Linked DNA regions of Corallococcus sp. EGB. Each later gene encodes a partner of the first gene's protein in a complex. Links are inferred from orthologs where the notes say so. Each region holds a gene or a part of one and is shown on either strand. Other genes may lie near its edges. The genes, in order: accB and accD.

Region 1 (9,883 bases):
GTGTCCGGCGTGGTCGCCGCCCAGTTCTCCGACGCGCGCGCCAGCGTGGGCCGCGTGCTGGTGGCGCTCGACCAGGCCTCCCAGTACGACGTCCGCGCCGAGGGCAACCGCGTGGTCATCTCCGTGGACGGCTCGCCGGTGGCCCCCGCCGCCGCGACCGCCCAGGCTCCGCAGGCTCCGGTGGAGGCGAAGTCCGCGGACGCCGCGCCGAAGCCCGCCGCCGCGCAGGCGGTCGCCGCCGCGCCGGTGAAGGATACGTCCGCGCCGGTGGAGGCCATGGTCGCGCTGGTGCCGGAGGCGGGGACGTCCTCCAAGGCGGCCGCGTCCCAGGCCCCGGGCCGTGAGAATGTGGTCGCCACGGAAGCGGATGAGCGCGAGGTGGCCCACCCGGCCCAGCGCATCACCCGGCTCTCCCTGGATGGGGACGCGCTGCGCGTCGCCACCGACGGCGAGATCTCCCGCTACGAGGTCCTGGAGTTGGTGGATCCTCCGCGCCTGGCCGTGGACGTGTACGGCGTGGGCCTGAGCGCGAAGGCGCCCAAGGTGAAGGGCAACCTGCTCAAGGACGTGCGCGTGGGCGCGCACGAGGACAAGGTTCGCCTGGTCCTCGTGGCCAAGGGTGACATGCCCGCCTACCGCGTGGACCGCGCCGAGCGCGGCCTGGAGGTGGTGCTGGGTGGCGCGGTGGCGCGCAAGCCCAAGCCCGCGCAGCCCCGCGACGCGGTGGCGGAGACCGAGCCCCTGCGCCCGCAGCCCGTGCTGGCCCAGGACGCGGCGAAGCCGCAGCCCGCCGTGGCGCAGGCCGCGCCGCAGCCGGCGGTGGTGGAGGTCAAGGACCTGTCCTTCGACGAGAGCCCCTCGGGCGGCCGCGTGCAGCTGAAGCTGTCCGGCGCGACGGCGTGGAAGGTGGACCGGCCGGATCCGCGCAGCGCGGTGCTGACGCTGGAGAACGCGCGCCTGCCCAAGAAGCTGGAGCGCAGCCTGGACACCAGCGCGCTGGACACGCCGGTGAAGATGATCAGCGCCTTCAGCGTGCCGGGTGAGGGCCGCAAGGTGCGCCTGGTGGTCGCCGCGGACGGCGCCATCGAGGAGAACGTCACCCAGGGCGCCAACAGCCTGAGCTGGCGGCTGGACGTGCAGGGCGTGAAGACGGAGGAGGTGGCCGTCACCCAGCGCACCGCCGGCTTCACGGCGGAGGCCCCGGCTTACGCGGCGGAGGGCGCGCCCCAGCAGGCGCGCTACCGCGGCAAGCGCGTGTCCTTCGAGTTCAAGGACATCGACATCCAGAACCTGCTGCGCGTCATCGCGGAGATCTCCAAGCGTAACATCGTGGTGGCCGACGACGTGTCGGGCCGCGTGACCATCCGCCTGCGCAACGTGCCCTGGGACCAGGCGCTGGACCTCATCCTGCGCACCAAGCAGCTGGGCCAGGAGCAGGTGGGCAACATCATCCGCATCGCGCCGCTGAAGACCCTGGAAGAGGAGGCGCGGCTGCGCCAGGAGCGCAAGAAGTCGCTGCAGCAGCAGGAGGACCTGCTGGTCAGCCTGGTGCCGGTGAACTACGCGGTGGCCGGTGACATGTCGGCGCGCGTGAAGGACGTGCTCAGCGACCGCGGCTCGGTGACGGTGGACACGCGCACCAACGTGCTCATCATCAAGGACATCCGCTCCAACACGGAGAAGGCGCGCGCCCTGGTGCGCAGCCTGGACACGCAGACGCCGCAGGTCCTCATCGAGAGCCGCATCGTGGAGGCGAGCACCACCTTCAGCCGCGCCCTGGGCGTGCAGTGGGGCGGTCAGACGCGCTTCTCCACGGCGACCGGCAATCCCACGGGCCTCATCTTCCCCAGCGCCATCGGCGTGACGGGCGGCGCCGGCGGTACCGCGCCGGGCGTTCCCACCCAGCCCAACTTCGCGGTGAACCTGCCGGCGGCGGTGGGTGAGGGCCTCGGTGGCGCCATGGGCTTTGCCTTCGGCTCCGCGGGCGGCGCCGTGCAGCTGAACCTGCGCCTGTCTGCGGCGGAGACGGAGGGCACGGTGAAGACCATCTCGTCGCCCAAGGTGACCACGCTGGACAACAACACGGCCCGCATCAGCCAGGGTCTCTCCATCCCGTTCAGCCAGACGTCGGCCGGCGGTGTGAACACGACCTTCGTGGAAGCGCGCCTGTCGCTGGAAGTCACGCCGCACATCACCCAGGACGGCAGCATCCTCATGTCCATCGCGGCGCAGAACAACCAGCCGGACCCGTCCAACACGGGCGCCAACGGCCAGCCGTCCATCCAGCGCAAGGAGGCCAACACCCAGGTGCTGGTGAAGGATGGCGACACGACGGTCATCGGCGGCATCTACGTGCGCCGCGGTAGCACGTCTCGTGACTCGGTGCCCTTCCTGTCGAAGATTCCCGTGCTCGGCTTCTTCTTCAGGAGCAGCTCCGAGACGGATGAGCGGCAGGAGTTGCTCATCTTCATCACGCCCCGCATCCTCAACCGGCAGACCATCGCGCAGAGCCTCTGAGCGGCGCCACGCCCTGATTGGGAGAGACCATTCCAATGAAGCCTATCATCATCGCGGCGGCCCTGGCGCTCGGGCTCTGCTCGTGCACCGAGAGTTCGCCCGTCGTCCAGATCACCAGCATCAAGCTGCCCAGCGCGACCTGCACGGTCGAGTCCGATGCTCCGGGCATCGCGCGCGGCTCGCTCGACGTCTCGGTAGGCCGGTCCTACGTGCTGGCCTTCCTGGTGAACAACACGTACGCCCAGACGGCCGTCGATATCGGCGAAACCCCCCTGGAGCCGGGGGATGGCACGGGAGGAGCCGGCACCGCGTTCGTCAAGACGCTGCGGCTGTCCTACGCGACGTCTCCGAACATCAACCTCCCCTCCGGGACGGTGAACTACACCGCGGGCCTGTCTCCCTCCAGCGAGGGCAACATCCTCGTGGCCAACCTGCTGACGGCGGAGGCCAGCCAGAAGCTCGCGGACAGTGTGGCGCTCGGTCAGAGCGTCGAGGTGAGCATCAACGTCCAGTTCGCTGGCGAGTTCAGCGCGAGCAACAAGAAGTTCGAGACGAACGAGGTCGTCTACTCGTTCACCGCGTACAAATCGGGCGTGACCATCCCGGCCTGCGCAGCCGGCGAAGTTCCCGATGCCCTGGCGCCGTGTGGCCAGCGCGGCGGGCAGGAAGGCGCCTATCCCAAGTGCCAGTGAGTCCGGCACCCGTCACTTCGCGCTGGGAGGACCATGTCTTTTCGCACGCACCTTGAAGCGGTGGTGAACCAGGTGGACGGAGCCCTCGCGTGCAGCGTGATGGGCTTCGACGGCATCTCCGTGGAGACGTTCCAGAAGGACGAGGCCACGGAGCTGGACGTCTCCGGCACCTGGGTGGAGTACGCCAACCTGCTCACGCAGTTGAAGAACGCGGCCGAGTCGCTGAAGACGGGCACCGTCTCCGAGGTGTCCGTCAACAGCGAGAAGGTCCTCACCGTCATGCGCCTGTTGACGCCGGAATACTTCCTGGTGCTCGCCCTGCGGGCGGAGGGGAATTTCGGCAAGGGGCGCTATGTCCTGCGCGTCACCGCGCCGAAGGTGAAGGCGGAGTTGTAGCCATGCACGTCCGCCCGGGCAGGGGCTTGTCGAGCCTGCCCGGCGACGCAGCGTGCCTCCGCTTTCCTCTTTGCAGGAACCAGGGCATGGGCTAGACACCCCGGACTTTCGTCTCAACGTTTGTCTGAGGAGTCGGTCCCATGGCCGGGTTTGTCGATACGTCCGAATTCCGCAATGGTTTGAAGATCTTGTGGGAGGACAAGCCGTACGTCATCGAGTACTTCCAGCACGTCAAGCCTGGCAAGGGCTCCTCCTTCACCCGCACGAAGATCCGCAGCCTGCTGGATGGCCGCGTCCTGGAGCCCACGCTGAAGTCCGGTGACAAGGTGGGCACCCCGGACATCGAGTCCAAGGACATGCAGTACCTGTACGTCCAGGACGGCGACTACTACTTCATGGACAAGCGCAACTACGAGCAGACCTACCTGAGCAAGGAGGCGCTCGGAGAGGCGGCCAACTTCCTGAAGGAGAATCTGGACGTCGAGATCCTCTTCTGGAACGGCAAGGCCATCAACGTGACGGTGCCGAACTCCGTGGACCTCAAGGTCACCAAGTGCGACCCGGGCGTGCGCGGCGACACCGTGTCCGGCGCCCTGAAGCCCGCCACGCTGGAGACCGGCTTCACCGTCAACGTGCCCCTGTTCATCAACGAGGGCGACGTGCTGAAGATCGACACGCGTGACGGTGGCAAGTACCTCACCCGCGTGTCCACCGCGGGCTAGCAGCGGCTTTCCTTCACCTGACGACCCGGGAGGGGTCTGAATGGCAACGAAGCGCAAGGCAACCCGGTCGGCCGAGTCCTCGGGCGCGGCCGCCGGACGGGATTCGGGCACCACGTCGCTGGACGTGGAGGCCCTTCGACAGATTGTCGAAATCCTGGAGGCCTCCGACGTCACCCGGCTGGTGTGGACGAAGGGCCCGGAGAAGCTCTACATCCGCCGCGGTCACGCGCCGGAGACGACCATCGTCCACCACACGGCGCCGTCCGGCCCCGGGGTGACGGTGTCGCCCCCGGTGGAGTACGCCGCCCCGGCCGCTCCCCGTCCCGCCCCCGCCCCGTCCGCGGCCCCCGTCGCCGCGGCGCCGGAGAAGCCCGCGGAGAAGCCGGGCCACCTGGTGAACAGCCCGTTCGTGGGCACGTTCTACCGGACCCCCGCGCCGGATCAGCCCCCGTTCGTGGACGTGGGCACGGTGGTGCGCAAGGGCCAGGTGCTCTGCATCGTGGAAGCGATGAAGTTGATGAATGAAATCGAGTCCGAGGTCCCCGGCCGCATCGCCGAGGTCCTCGTGGAGAACGGTCGCCCGGTGGAGTTCGGCCAGGCGCTGTTCCGCATCGAGCCGGCCTGAGTCTCTCTTTGTCAGGCGCGTCCGGCCCTTCCGGGCGGGGCGCGCCTCAAGGCCCTCGCGAAGGAGCACGGCCGTGTTCAAGAAGGTCCTGGTCGCCAACCGCGGGGAGATTGCCCTGCGGGTCATCCGCGCATGCCGAGAGCTGGGCATCGCCACCGTGGCGGTGCACTCCACCGCTGACGCCAACGCGCTGCACGTGCGCTTCGCGGACGAGGCCGTCTGCATCGGGCCGCCTCCGTCCAAGGAGAGCTACCTCAACGTGCCGCAGCTGCTCTCCGCGGCGGAAATCACGCGCGCGGACGCCATCCACCCGGGCTACGGCTTCCTGTCGGAGAACGCCGAGTTCGCGGAGGTCTGCGAGAACTGCAAGATCCGCTTCATTGGCCCGCGCCCGGAGATGCTGCGGCTGATGGGCAACAAGGTGCGCGCGCGCGCCGCGGCCCGCGAGGCGGGCATGCCGCTGCTTCCGGGCAGCCCCGGCACGGTGAAGGACCCCCGCGAGGCGGAGGCGTTCGCGAAGGAGATCGGCTTCCCGGTCATCCTGAAGGCGGCGGCGGGCGGCGGCGGCAAGGGCATGAAGATCGTCCGCGAGCCGGGCGTGCTCGCGCAGGCGTTCTCCACCGCGCAGGCGGAGGCCCTGGCGTCCTTCAACAACGGCGACCTCTACATCGAGCGGTACGTGGAGAAGCCGCGCCACATCGAAATCCAGATCGTCGCGGACGAGCACGGGAACATCATCCACCTCAATGAGCGTGAGTGCTCGGTGCAGCGCCGGCACCAGAAGCTCATCGAGGAGAGCCCGTCGCCCGCGCTCACGCCGGAGCTGCGCCAGCGGATGGGCGAGGTGTCCGTCGCCGCGATGAAGAAGCTCCGTTACAACAACGTGGGCACCATCGAGTACCTGCTCGACGAGCGCGGCGAGTTCTACTTCATGGAGATGAACACGCGCATCCAGGTGGAGCACCCCGTGACGGAGCTGGTCATGGGCGTGGACCTGGTGCGTGAGCAGATCCGCATGGCCTACGGGCACCCCCTGCGCTTCAAGCAGGAGGACATCCAGATCCGCGGGCACGCCATCGAGTGCCGCGTGAACGCGGAGGACCCCGTCACCTTCGCGCCGTGGCCGGGCAAGATTACCGGCTACAGCGTGCCGGGCGGCTACGGCGTGCGCGTGGACTCGGCCGCCTACGAGAACTACACGGTGCTGCCGCACTACGACAGCCTGCTGTCGAAGCTCATCGTGCACGCGGAGGACCGCGAGACGGCCATCCGCCGCATGCAGCGCGCGCTCTCCGAGTACGTCGTGGAGGGCATCCGCACCAACATCCCGTTCCACCGGGCCGCACTGGCGGAGGAGTCCTTCCAGGAGGGCAACTACGACACCCGCTTCGTGGAGCGCCTGCTGGCGAGCGAGACGGGGTCGCGCCGCCTCAAGAAGGCCGTGGAAGAGACGCCGTAGCGCTGCGTGGCGAAGTCGTGGAAAGCCCGCCGGGCGGACGAGCGTCCAGGCGGGTGATCCAGCCCTGGGGGAGGGCAGGCTGTTTCTTGACCCGCATCGGAGGATTCCGTTAGCCTCCGAACCTCCCCCCCAGAGAAGGACTGAACCCCGCGAAGTTCCTCGGGGTTTCTGCCTGCCGGAAGCGCACGCTCGATGGACAAGAACAAGATCATCGAAGCCGCCGCGAAGCTGGTCGCGAAGGGCGCGTACGACAAAGCCATCAAGGAGTATCAGAAGGTCCTGGAGGTCGACCCGAAGGACATCCGGGTCCTCCAGAAGATGGGGGAGCTGTACCAGAAGAAGGGCGACAACGCGCAGGCGGCGCACTTCTTCACCAAGGTCGCGGAGAACTACTCCTCGGACGGCTTCTTCCTGAAGGCCGTCGCCCTCTACAAGCAGGTCCTCAAGCTCAACCCGAACCTGCTGGAGGTGAACCTCAAGCTGGCGGAGCTGCACCAGCAGCTGGGGTTGATGTCGGAGGCGATGGCGTACTTCCAGATCGTCGCCAATCACTACGACAAGGCGGGCGACACCAAGTCCAGCCTCGATACGCTGAAGAAGATGGTGGATCTCGACCCCGAGAACGTGGCGTCGAAGATCAAGCTCGCGGAGCTGTACGCGCGCGAGAGCATGACGAAGGAAGCGGCGCAGGAGTTCAAGCGCGCCGCGGAGTACCTCAAGCGCAACGCCCGCGCGGATGACTGGCTGCGCGTCGCCGAGCGCCTCTCCGCGCTGGAGCCGGACAACCTCCCGCTCGCGAAGGAGCTGGCCGCTTCGTACCTGCAGCGCGGTGACCAGAAGCGCGCGCTCGCCAAGCTCCAGGTGTGCTTCAAGGCGGATGGCCGGGACGTGGAGACGCTGACGCTGCTGGCGCAGGCGTTCCAGGGGCTGGGCCAGGTCTCCAAGACGGTGTCCGTCTACAAGGAGCTCGCGAAGATCCACCAGGAGCGGGGCCGCACCGCCGAGGCGGATGGCGTGTGGGGGCAGATCGAGCTGCTGGATCCGCAGGATCCGGATCTGCTCGCGCGCCGGGGGCCCGTGGCCGAGCCGGAGCCGGTGCACGCGCCCGTCGCCGTGCACGCCCCTGTCGAGGAGGCCGCGCCGGCCTGGAACGCGCCGGCCCCCGTGGCGACTCCGTCCCGTCCCGCGCCCGCCCCGGCGCCCGCGGTCGTTGCGCCGCCTCCGCCCGCGGGCCTGAGCCGCGAGCAGCTGTCCAAGCTGCTGACGGAGACGGACGTCTACGTGAAGTACGGGCTCCACGACAAGGCGCTGGAGCACCTGCGCAAGGTCTTCTCCGTGGATCCGGAGAACCTGGACGCGCACGAAAAGGCGTACCACATCTACGTGGCGGCCAATAACACCGCGCAGGCCTCGGAGCAGCTGCTGAACGTGCTGCGTCTGTGCACGCGCCGCGCGGACGTGCAGCGCGCCCAGCCGTACCTGGCCACCATCCTCCAGGAGGATCCGGGGCATGCGGAGGTGCCCGCCTTCCTGTCCGTGCTGCGCGCGGAAGGCGGCATCATCGCGCCGGCGGTGACGCCGGGCGTGGAGTCGCTGGAGGAGGACGCCATCCTGGTGGACTCCAACGACGACGAGATCCTCGTCGCGGATCCGCCGGAGGACGCGCTCGCGCAGCCCTCGGGTGACGAGCTGGCGCTGGCGGCGCTGAGCCACGGGGCGGACTCGGACGAGATCGTCGACGACGAGGTCGCTGAGGCCACGTTGAGCGGCGAGGAAGCGGTGATGGGCGAGCCCATCAGCTCCGCCGAGAACACCGTCTATGACCTGCCGTCGCAGGACGGCCTGGTGATGGGGTCCGACGAGGACTCGCTGGTGCTCGCGGACGAGCCGGGCCTGGGCGGTCCGGATGCTTCCGACGACGAGCCGCTGGTCGCCCAGGACGACGACGCGCTGATGTACGCGGGCGGCGACGAGCCCATGGTGCTCGCGGACGACGCGGGCGGCATGTCCCTGGGGGACGAAGAGGAGCCGCAGCCCACGCGCGTGCTGTCCCCGTCGCGCGCGCTGCTGGACGAGGCCGCGCCGGACACGCTGCAGCTGCCGACCCTGGACGACGGCGGCGACGAAGCCCTGGTGGAGCCCGGCATGGCGCTGGGCGAGGACGACGACGCGCCCACGCGCGTGGGGCTCGCGCCGCTGGATGCGTCCGCGCTGGACGACGCCGGCCTGGACGAGAGCTTCGCCGCGCCGGTGGAGGAAGAGGCGGCCCCGTACGCGGGCGGCATGTCGCTGGGCGACGAGGATGACGACGAGCCGACCGCCGCGCACATGGTGCTCCCGTCGATGGAGGAACTCTCCTACGACGAGCCCCAGGCCGACGCGGTCGCTGTCGAGCCTGAGCCCGAACCGGAGCCGGAGCCGGAGCCCGTGGCGGCCGCGCCGGAGCCGGATGCCGAGCCCGAGGAGGAGCCTGCCTCCGAGGAGTGCGACGAGGCGTCTTTCTTCCTCGACCAGGGACTGCTGGAAGAGGCGCGCGAGATCCTGGAGACGGTGGCCATCGCGTTCCCGGGCCACGTGCGCGCCGCCGAGCTGATGGCGCGCCTGGAGGAGCTGGAGGCCGGCGGTGGCGCGGCCCCCGCGGACGAAGCGCCTTCCGAGCCCATGCACGTGCCCTCCGTGCAGCCCGTGACGGAGGCTTCGCTCGATGACGGCGCCGGTGGTGGCGACGCGTTCGACCTGGCGGCGCAGCTGGCCGGCGAGCTGGACGACCTGGGCGGTGAGTCGCTGGCGGCGGTGCCTCCTGCGGACGAGGACTTCCAGTACTCGGTGGATGAGGTCTTCGCCGAGTTCAAGAAGGGCCTGGCCAAGGTGGTGAAGCCCGAGGACGTGGACACGCACTACGACCTGGGCATCGCCTACAAGGAAATGGGGCTGCTGGACGACGCCGTCCACGAGTTCGACGTGGCCCGCCAGGGCTGCGTGGGCACTCCGCGCGAGCTGGACTGCCTGACGATGATTGGCATGCTGCACACCCTGCGCGGCAAGCCGGAGGAGTCCGTGGCGGTCTTCAAGGAAGGCCTGTCCAACGTGCTCGCGACGGGCGAGGTGGCCAAGGCGCTGGGCTTCGAGCTGGCGAGCGCCTACGACGCGCTCAACGAGCCGGGCAAGGCGCTCTTCCACTTCCAGCGTGTGGCTGCCATGGACGCGAAGTATCGCGACGTGGGGTCGCAGGTGACGCGGCTGTCGGCGGTGACCGCTCCGGAGGAGGACCCGCTGCCTCGCGCCGGCAAGGGCCCCGCGACGCCGGTTCCCGCCGCGGGCGTGCCGAAGGCTCGTAAAGTAGGGTACGTGTAGCGCGTCCCCCACGAGGCCCGGCGAGCGATGACGACCTACCTCGATTTCTTCGAACTCACCCAGGAGCCGTTCTCCAACGCTCCGGTGAGCCGCTTCTATTACAACTCCGCGCAGCACT
Region 2 (9,045 bases), 1.2 Mb from region 1 along the record:
GCGGGTGGGGCATGAGCCGGCTGCCACGCACCCCCCCGGCGTCCAGGTAGGGGACCGAGCGCAGGGCGCGGTGCTGCTTCGTGAAGGGCATCAGCCGGTCCAGGTGCTCCTCGATGCGGCTCGCGAGCGCCCGGAGGTGCTCCTCTCCTTCTTCGCGAGCGGAGGCCGGGACGAAGGCGCCCGCGCACACCACGCGCACGCCCTCCACGTCCTTGTGCCCGGTGGCCCCGGCGGTGCGCGCCGGGTGCTGCTGCACGAGCAGCGGGCCCAGCTCCGGGTCCTGTGTGTCCAGGAGCACCAGCTCGCCCATGCCGCGCGGGAGCGCCGCCTCCGGCACCACCCAGTTCACGCTGAAGAGCAGCGACTTGATGTTGGACTGATCCAGGTGCTCCAGCAGGCCGCGGTGGTGCTTCTTGTCCGTCACCAGCCGGCGCAGCGCCCCGGAGTCCGTGGCCGTCACCAGGCACGACGCGCGGTACAGCGTGTCCGAGCGCACCAGCTTCACGCCGGAGAACTTGCTGCCCTCGAACGCGAGCTCCTCCACGATGAAGCCCGCCGGGTTGTCGCGGCCCAGCACGTCGCCGCCCAGCTCCGTCAGCCGGCGGGTGAGCACGTCGCGCAGGGCGTCCATGCCGCCGGGGTAGGTGGATGGCGCGGTGAGCACCTGGGACAGGGCCCGCGTCTGCGCCAGGGGCGCGCCAGGCTTCTCCAGGTGGACGAGGAAGGGCAGCAGGCCGCGCACCAGCGACAGCGCCGGATCATCCCCCGCGAGCCGGGGCGCGGCCTCCAGGGCCGGGTGCTCCTTGATCTGCCCCTTGAGCTTCCAGCCCTCGAAGAAGCCGTCGGGCGGCAGCTGGGGCCCGGCCTTGAAGAAGGCGTCGGTGGCCTCGTGCTGCGCGGCGCTGCCGGTGAGCGCGCCCTGGATGCCCTCGCCGGCCTCGCCGAACTCGCGCGTCAGCTCCGCGCGGCGGCGGGTGGCGTCCCCGGACAGGTCCACCCGGTTCTTCGGCAGCACCAGCTGGAGCTCCGGCGCGTGCGGGCGCAGCGCCCGGCCGATGACGGTGGACAGCCCCAGCTCGGTGAGGGCTTCCTCCACGGCGGGCATGGCCTTGAGGGGCGGCGCGACGAACGGGGCGTAGGGCAGCACGAAGCCGTCGTGCTCGTAGCCGGGCCCCATGCCGTCGTGCTCCACCAGCAACACGCGGTGGCTGCGCTTCGCCAGGAGCGCGGCGGCGAGCGCGCCTCCGACCTGACTGCCCAACACGATGACGTCGTACACGTGCCGGGACGGGCCCGAGGGGAGCTTGAGTTTGGCGGCGGACGTCGACATGGCCACCGAACACTACACAACGTCACCGCGTCTGGCGCCCTTTTGGCGACCCGCTTCCCCTGGGAGCCTGGACCCGGGGTGGGGCGTGTGTGCCCTCAGGCCCGGGATTCGAAGAGGCGCGCGAGCAGCTCCGGGGGCAGCGAGTCGAAGTCCGGGGCGGTGTAGTGGGCCCCCGCGTTCTTCAGCGCCTCCGCGGTCGTGGTGGTGGTGATGCCCACGGTGACCATGCCGGCCGCGCGCGCGGACAGCACGCCGTTGATGGCGTCCTCGAAGGCCAGGCACGACTCGGGCGGCACCTGCAGCGCCTTCGCCGCGGCGAGGAAGATGTCCGGCGCGGGCTTGCCGCGCTCCACCTGTTCGGCGCCGACGACACAGGTGAAGAGCGGACGCACGGCGAGCCCGTCCAGCACCAGCTCGCGGTTGTCCTGCGGCGCGGCGGTGGCCACGGCCAGGGGAAGGCGCGCGTCGCGCAGGCGGTGCAGGAAGCCCTCCGCGCCCCGGTGCAGCGCCAGGTACGGCCGGTAGATGGCGCGGTAGTGCGACTCCTTCTCTTCCGCGAGCGCGTCCAGCTCCGCGACGGAGAGGGCGCGGCCCAACAGCTGCGGGAGGATCTCCTCGTTCTTCTTGCCCGCGAACTCGTTCTGGAAACGTTCCGCGGTCAGGCCATCCAGCCCCAGCTTCCGGGCGAGGGTCACCCAGGCGCGATTGTGGAAGTCCATGTTGTCGACGAGCGTGCCATCCATGTCGAAGACGGCGGCGAGCAGGGGGGCGGCTGCGGAAGTCATGTTCCTCCCAATACCGATTTCTGCCGCCATGTCACCCCCGAATCTCCCCTGCGAGCCCCTCCCGGGCTGATATCCCCCACGGCATGAGCGAGGACGTGCTGCTGGAGACGCGGGGCGCGGTGGGCATGGTCACCCTCAACCGGCCGAAGGCCCTCAACGCGCTCTCCCTGGAGATGTGCCGGGTGCTGCATCCCCGATTGGACTCCTGGGCGGCGGATCCATCCGTGAAGGCGGTGGTGATCCGCGGCGCGGGAGGGCGGGCCTTCTGCGCGGGAGGAGACGTGCGCGCGGTGGCCAGTTCGGTCGCACGGTCGGATCCGTCGCTGTCGCGCGAGTTCTTCCTCGCTGAGTACGCGCTCAACCATCGGATCCACCACTTCCCGAAGCCCTTCATCGCGCTGGTGGACGGCATCTGCATGGGCGGTGGATTGGGGCTGTCCATGCACGGCGCCTTCCGGGTGGTGACGGAGAAGCTGGTGCTCGCGATGCCGGAGACGGCCATCGGCATCTTCCCGGACGTGGGCGGAGGCTGGTTCCTGCCGCGCTTCCCCGGCGAGTCGGGGACGTATCTGGGGCTCACCGGTGCGCGCTGTGACGCGGCGGATGCGCTGTGGCTGGGGTACGCGACGCACCGCACGGAGTCCTCGCGGCTGGAGGACGTGGTGGCGGCGCTGGTGGCCGCGGACTGGAGCAGGCCGGGGCGTGAGGTGGCGGCGCGCGTGCTCCAGGGCTTCCATCAGGACGCCGGTGCGCCGGGGCTCGCGGCGCGGGCGGAGGTCATCGACCGGTGCTTCCAGGGGAGCCGCGTGGAGGACCTCTTCGCGGCGCTGGAGCGCGAGGGCACGGCGTGGGCGGAGGAGACGCGCGCGACGCTGCTGCGCATGTCGCCCATGAGCCTGCGGGTGACGCTGCGGCAGCTGCGCATCGGGCGCGGGCAGGACTACGACGCGACGGCGCGCATGGAGTACCGGCTGAGCCAGGCGATGACCCGGCGAGCGGACTTCCAGGAGGGGATCCGCGCGGTGCTGGTGGACAAGGACCAGAAGCCGCGCTGGAGCCCGGCCACGCTCGCGGAGGTGACGGACGCGGAGGTGGAGTCGTGCTTCGCGCCGCGGCCGGGAGACGAGCTGGAGCTGCCCGCGCGAGGGTGACTACAGGTCCTCGTCGCTCACGACGGTGCGCCCGTCTTCGCGCAGGAGCGCGGTGGTGATGCCTTCACCCGGACGCAGCACGCCCGTCTCGTAGACGCGCTGGCTGCCGCACGAGGGGCTCTTCTCCTTCAAGAGCGCCACGGTGGCCTCGAAGCGCCGCGCGGCTTCCAGGGCCAATTGGGCGCCCGCCTGGAACGCGGCGGTGCGGTCCTCGCGCGTCTCCCGCGTGAGGGCCCGCGCGCGGCCGGCCCAGACGTCCACGCCCGTGCCTCCCGCGAGATCCACGGGAGGCCGCGGAATGCCCAGGCCCGCGGCGGCCTCCGGGCAGATGGGGATGACGGCCTTGCCCTCCAGCGCCGCGAGCACGCGCTCCGAGCGCTGTGAGCGCCCGTCATAGCGGCATGCCTCGCCCAGCAGACACGCGCTGACCAGCACCGTGGGCGCCGCGCGCAGGGCCTCGCGGCGAGCCTCACGCGCCGATGCATCGTCTCCACGGGAGGGCGCGTGCTCCACGGCCTTCGTCACTTCGGAGCACCCGGGCTGCGCAGCGCCGTGCCATCGCCTGTCACGCGTGCGTCCACCTTCGTGCGCGGCCCATCCAGCGCCACCGCGCCCGTCACCGCCAGCCGCACGGCCAGCGGATACAGCCGGTGCTCCTCCGCGAGGATGCGCGCGCTCAGGCTCGCCTCGTCATCGTCCGGCAGAACCGGCACCGCCGCTTGCGCGATGATGGGGCCCGTGTCCGTGCCCGCGTCCACGAAGTGCACCGTGCACCCGGCCACCTTCACGCCTCGCTCCAGCGCCTGCTTCTGCGCATGCAGACCCGGGAACGCGGGCAGCAGGGAAGGGTGGATGTTCAGCACGCGCCCCGGGAAGCGCTTCAGGAAGTCCGCGCTCACCAGCCGCATGAAGCCCGCCAGGCACACCCACTCCACGCCCGCGTCCGCCAGCACGCCGAGCACCGCCGCCTCGAAGTCCGCCTTCGACCCGAAGCCCTTGTGGTCCACCACCTCCGCGCGCACGCCGGCCTTCCGGGCGCGCTCCAGCGCGAACGCCGTGGGCACGTTGGACACCACGCACGCCACCTCGGCCGGGTAGTCCGCCTGCCCGGCCGCGTCGAGCAACGCCTGCAGGTTGCTCCCGCCGCCGCTGACGAGCACCCCCAGCCGCGCCCGCCGCGCGCTCATGGCTCGATGACCGCCGTGGCCTCGCCCTGGCCCGCTTCCACCCGGCCCACCTCGGACGCCTCCACGCCCCGGGCGCGCAGCACCTCCAGCGCCTTCGCCACGTCCTCCTTCGCCACGACGACGATGAGGCCCAGGCCCATGTTGAACGTGCTGAACATCTCGTCGCGCGCCACGCCGCCCGTCTTCGCGATGAGGTCGAAGATGGCCGGCTTCCTCCACGTGGACTCGCTGAGCACCGCGCGCGTCCCGTCCGGCAGGCACCGGGGCAGGTTGCCCGGGATGCCGCTGCCGGTGATGTGCGCCATGCCCTTCACCTTCACGGCCTGGCACAGCGCGAGCGCGTCCTTCACGTAGATGCGCGTGGGCTCCAGCAGCGCGTCACCCAGCGGCCGGTCCAGCCCCTGCGGCGTCATGTCCAGGGGCAGCTTCGCGTCGTCCAGCAGCACCTTGCGCGCCAGCGAGTAGCCGTTGCTGTGCAGCCCCGACGACGTCAGGCCGATGAGCGCATCCCCCGGCTTCACCGCCTTGCCGTCGATGATGGCCGAGCGCTCCACCACGCCCACGCAGAAGCCCGCGACGTCGTACTCGCCCCGCGCGTAGAAGCCCGGCATCTCCGCCGTCTCCCCGCCCAAAAGCGCGCACCCCGCCTGCTCGCAGCCCAGCGCGATGCCCTTCACCACCTCCGCCGCGGCGTCCACCTCCAGCTTCCCCGTGGCGAAGTAGTCCAGGAAGAACAGCGGCTCCGCGCCACAGGTGAGGATGTCGTTCACCGACATGGCCACCAGGTCGATGCCCACCGTGTCGTGCCGCCCCGCCAGGAAGGCCACCTTCAGCTTGGTGCCCACCCCGTCCGTGCCCGCCACCAGCACCGGCGCCTGGTACTTGCCGGGCGGCAGGGCGAACAGGCCGCCGAATCCACCCACCCCGGCGACCACCTCGGGGCGCGTGGTGCGCGCGGCATGGGGCTTGATCTTCTCGACGAACGCGTCGCCGGCCTCGATGTCTACTCCGGACTGCTTGTAGGTCGTTCCCACGGGGCGGCCTTGTACCCCTCCCCAAGGCCCCTGTCTCGGGCCTCGGAAGGGACGTGTCGGGTTTGTGGCGGCCTGTCGCCCCCGGGCGCCCGCGCGATATCGGTCTGGGATATTTGACCGGTGGGATGGGGGCTGATTGACTCGCGGGCCAGATGGGCGCCGAGGAAACCCTCTTTCAACGTTTTGGCAAGGAGTTCCCCAAGGGCACCGAGCTCTTCCGCGAGGGAGAGATCGGCAAGGAGATGTTCGTCATCCAGTCCGGGAAGATCGCCATCTCCAAGCGCGTGCGCGACGTGGAGAAGACGCTCGCCGTGCTGGGCCCGGGCGAATTCTTCGGCGAGATGGCCATCATCTCCAACAAGCCCCGGAACGCCTCCGCCGTGGTGCATGACGACGCGAAGCTGCTCGTCATCGACCCCAAGACCTTCGAGGCGATGATCCGCGGCAACGCGGAGATCGCCGTCCGGATGATCAAGAAGCTGGCCGAGCGCCTGTCCGAGGCGGACGCCCAGATTGAAAACCTGCTCCACGGCGACCCCGCCAGCCGCGTCGTGCACCAGATCCTCCAGGCCTGCCAGACGCGCGGCCGGCCGCTGGAGGAGGGCGTGGAGGTGGACTTCGCCATCCGGGAGATGCCCCGGCAGATCGGCGTGGGCGAGCCCGCCGTGCGCAGCATGCTGGAGCGCCTGGAGCGCGCGGGCCTCATCGAGCGCAGCGGTGACAGGGTCACCGTGTATGACACGGGCCGGCTGCATGACTTCCTCAACTACCTCGAGATGAAGTGGAAGTTCGGAGACCTCTAGCGTGAAGCTGCAAGTCCTCGGGTGCCACGGCGGCGAGCTTCCCACGTGCAGGAGCACGTGCTTCCTCGTGGACGACGTGCTCGCGCTGGACGCGGGTGCCCTCACCGGCACGCTCTCGCTGGATCAGCTCTGCAAGGTGGACGACATCCTCGTCGGCCACAGCCACTTCGACCACGTGAAGGACCTGCCGCTGCTCGCCGACCTGGTCATCGGCCGCAGGGACAGGCCCGTCACCATCCATGCCTCCCGCGAGTGCGCCAAGGCGCTGCGCGAGAACATGTTCAACAACGCGCTGTGGCCGGACTTCACGCGCATCCCCACGCGCCACAAGCCCGTCCTCGCCATCAAGACCTTCCGCGCCGGCAGCACCTTCCAGGTGGGGCCCTACACCGTGAAGAGCGTGCCGGTGAGCCACCCCGTGGAGTCGTGCGCCTTCATCATCAGCGACGGCAGATCCGCGCTCGCCATGAGCGGTGACACCGGCCCCACGGACAAGCTGTGGAAGGCCCTCAACGCCACGAAGAACCTGAAGGCGCTGCTCCTGGAGGCCAGCTTCCCCAACAGCCTCCAGGCCCTGGCGGACATCTCCGGCCACCTGACGCCCGCCACCGTGGGCTCGGAGCTGCGCAAGTTCGACCGCAACGGCGCCCAGGTGCTGCTCTACCACCTGAAGCCCGCCTTCGTGCCCCAGCTCAAGAAGGAGCTGGCCGCGCTGCCCGTGAACGTCCTGGAGCTGGGCGAGACCTTCCAGTTCTAGGGGCCGTCGTGCCGCGCCGCGCCGTACGGAGGTATTGACGGCCCGCGACGGTCGGATTAACCCCCAAGCCTCATGGCCTGGTTCTCCAAGAAGCCCCGCATCGCCGTCGACGCAGAGAAAGCCGCCGAGCCCCAGCCCTCCCGCATGCAGGGCCTCTGGGCCAAATGCGAGCAGTGCGACGAGATCATCTACCGTCAGGAGCTGGAGAAGAACTGGATGGTGTGTCCGCACTGCGAACACCACCACGCCTGGACGGCCCGCGCGCGCCTGGCGGCCACGCTGGATCCGGACTCCTTCGAGGAGTTCGACAAGGAGCTGGAGCCCCAGGACCCGCTCGGCTTCACGGACACCAAGAAGTACAAGGACCGGATCAAGTCCACGCGCAAGAACCTGGAGGAGAACGACGCGTTCATCTCCGGCGTGGGCCGCATCGAGGGCCGCCCCGTCTCCGTGGGCTGCTTCGTCTTCGAGTTCATGGGCGGCTCCATGGGCTCCGTGGTGGGTGAGAAGGTCACGCGCGTCTTCGAGCGCGCCTTCGAGCTCAAGTGCCCCGCGGTGGTGTTCTCCGCCTCCGGCGGCGCGCGCATGCAGGAGGGCATCTTCTCCCTGATGCAGATGGCGAAGACGTCCGCGGCCATCGCGCGCTTCCGCACCAGCGGCAAGCCGTACATCTCCGTGATGCTCAACCCCACCACGGGCGGCGTGGCCGCGTCCTTCTCCTGGCTGGGCGACATCATCCTCGCGGAGCCCAAGGCCCTCATCGGCTTCGCCGGCCCGCGCGTCATCGAGCAGACCATCCGCCAGAAGCTGCCGGAGGGCTTCCAGCGCTCGGAGTTCCTGCTGGACCACGGGATGATCGACGCCATCGTCCACCGCAAGGACCTGCGCGGGAAGCTGGGCCAGCTCATGGGCATGCTCGGGTAGGCCCGCGGGCCTCCACGCCATGGACGCGCCGCGCACTCCCGAGGAGGCCCTCCGTTTCCTCCAGGCGCTCAACCCCTCCGGCATCAAGCTGGGGCTGGAGCGGGTCAAGGACGCGCTCTGCGCGTTGGACCACCCGGAGCGCGACTCTCCGGCGCTGCACGTCGCCGGCACCAACGGCAAGGGCAGCACCTGCGCCTTCGTGGCGCGCGCGCTGGAGGCCGCCGGCCACCGCGTGGGGCTCTACACGTCCCCGCACCTGGTGCGCGTCAACGAGCGGATCCGCGTGGCGGGCGCGGACATCCCGGACGCCGTCTTCGGGCAGCGCATCCTGGAGGTCCTGGAGCGCTACCCGTCCGCGCTGTCGGAGCCGATGACGTACTTCGAGTTCGGCACGGTCGTCGCGCTCTGGCACTTCTCCCGCGAGCGCGTGGACGTGGCCGTGCTGGAGACGGGCCTGGGCGGACGGCTGGACGCCACCACCGCCGCGAGCCCCGTCGTGACGTGCGTCACCCCCGTGTCCTTCGACCACATGGAGTACCTGGGACACACGCTCCGGGAGATCGCCGGGGAGAAGGCCGGCATCTTCAAGCCCGGCGTGCCCGTGGTCCTGTCCCGCCAGGAGCCGGAAGCCCTGGATTCGCTCCTGCGCCGCGCGGAGCAGCTGGCCGTGCCCGTCCAACTGGAGGGCCGCGACTTCCGCATCGTCCCCGGGGCCGATGGGACGCTCTCGTACCGGGGGACTGACTGGTCGCTCGACGGGCTCACGCTCGCGCTGCGGGGGCCGTACCAGCACCAGAACGCGGCGGTGGCCCTGGCGTGCCTGGAGGCCCTCCAGGCACGGGGCGTGGGGGTGACGCCGGAGGCCGCGCGTGAAGGCCTGGCCACCGCGCGCTGGCCGGGGCGGCTGGAGGAGGTGGCCCACGGTCCGACGGTGGTGGTGGACGGCGCCCACAACCCCGCGGGCGTGGCGGTGCTGCTGGAGGCCCTGCGCACGCTCTACGCCGGGCGGCCGTTGCACCTGGTGTTCGGCGTGGTGGCGGACAAGGACCGGGGGCCCATGATGCGGGCCCTGTT

The links.
Region 2: the proteins of accB (region 1) and accD are in contact, whole or in part, in a solved structure (PDB 8UXZ), measured with the Escherichia coli proteins. The link is inferred for Corallococcus sp. EGB from one-to-one orthologs.

The regions. Positions count from the first base shown.
Region 1 is NZ_CP079946.1:7,457,406-7,467,288, reverse strand. What follows is about bases 3,238-6,159. They hold accB (acetyl-CoA carboxylase biotin carboxyl carrier protein), read left to right. Parts: upstream 3,238-4,367; coding sequence 4,368-4,952; downstream 4,953-6,159. Other genes in these bases: accC (acetyl-CoA carboxylase biotin carboxylase subunit), read left to right, coding at 5,026-6,159; efp (elongation factor P), read left to right, coding at 3,746-4,327; KYK13_RS30385 (hypothetical protein), read left to right, coding at 3,243-3,605. In the rest of the region: type IV pilus secretin PilQ, read left to right, coding at 1-2,517; KYK13_RS30390 (hypothetical protein), read left to right, coding at 2,553-3,209; more of accC, read left to right, coding at 6,160-6,411; KYK13_RS30365 (tetratricopeptide repeat protein), read left to right, coding at 6,604-9,765; KYK13_RS30360 (ExeA family protein), read left to right, coding at 9,793-9,883. UniProt on the Escherichia coli protein: This protein is a component of the acetyl coenzyme A carboxylase complex; first, biotin carboxylase catalyzes the carboxylation of the carrier protein and then the transcarboxylase transfers the carboxyl group to form malonyl-CoA.
Region 2 is NZ_CP079946.1:6,265,144-6,274,188, reverse strand. The notes cover bases 6,134-9,045. They hold accD (acetyl-CoA carboxylase, carboxyltransferase subunit beta), read left to right. Parts: upstream 6,134-7,119; coding sequence 7,120-7,971; downstream 7,972-9,045. Other genes in these bases: KYK13_RS25755 (folylpolyglutamate synthase/dihydrofolate synthase family protein), read left to right, coding at 7,991-9,045; KYK13_RS25765 (MBL fold metallo-hydrolase), read left to right, coding at 6,292-7,047; KYK13_RS25770 (Crp/Fnr family transcriptional regulator), read left to right, coding at 6,134-6,290. In the rest of the region: KYK13_RS25800 (NAD(P)-binding protein), read right to left, coding at 1-1,330; KYK13_RS25795 (HAD family phosphatase), read right to left, coding at 1,426-2,115; KYK13_RS25790 (enoyl-CoA hydratase/isomerase family protein), read left to right, coding at 2,199-3,266; KYK13_RS25785 (DUF523 domain-containing protein), read right to left, coding at 3,267-3,698; purN (phosphoribosylglycinamide formyltransferase), read right to left, coding at 3,788-4,453; purM (phosphoribosylformylglycinamidine cyclo-ligase), read right to left, coding at 4,450-5,487; more of KYK13_RS25770, read left to right, coding at 5,640-6,133.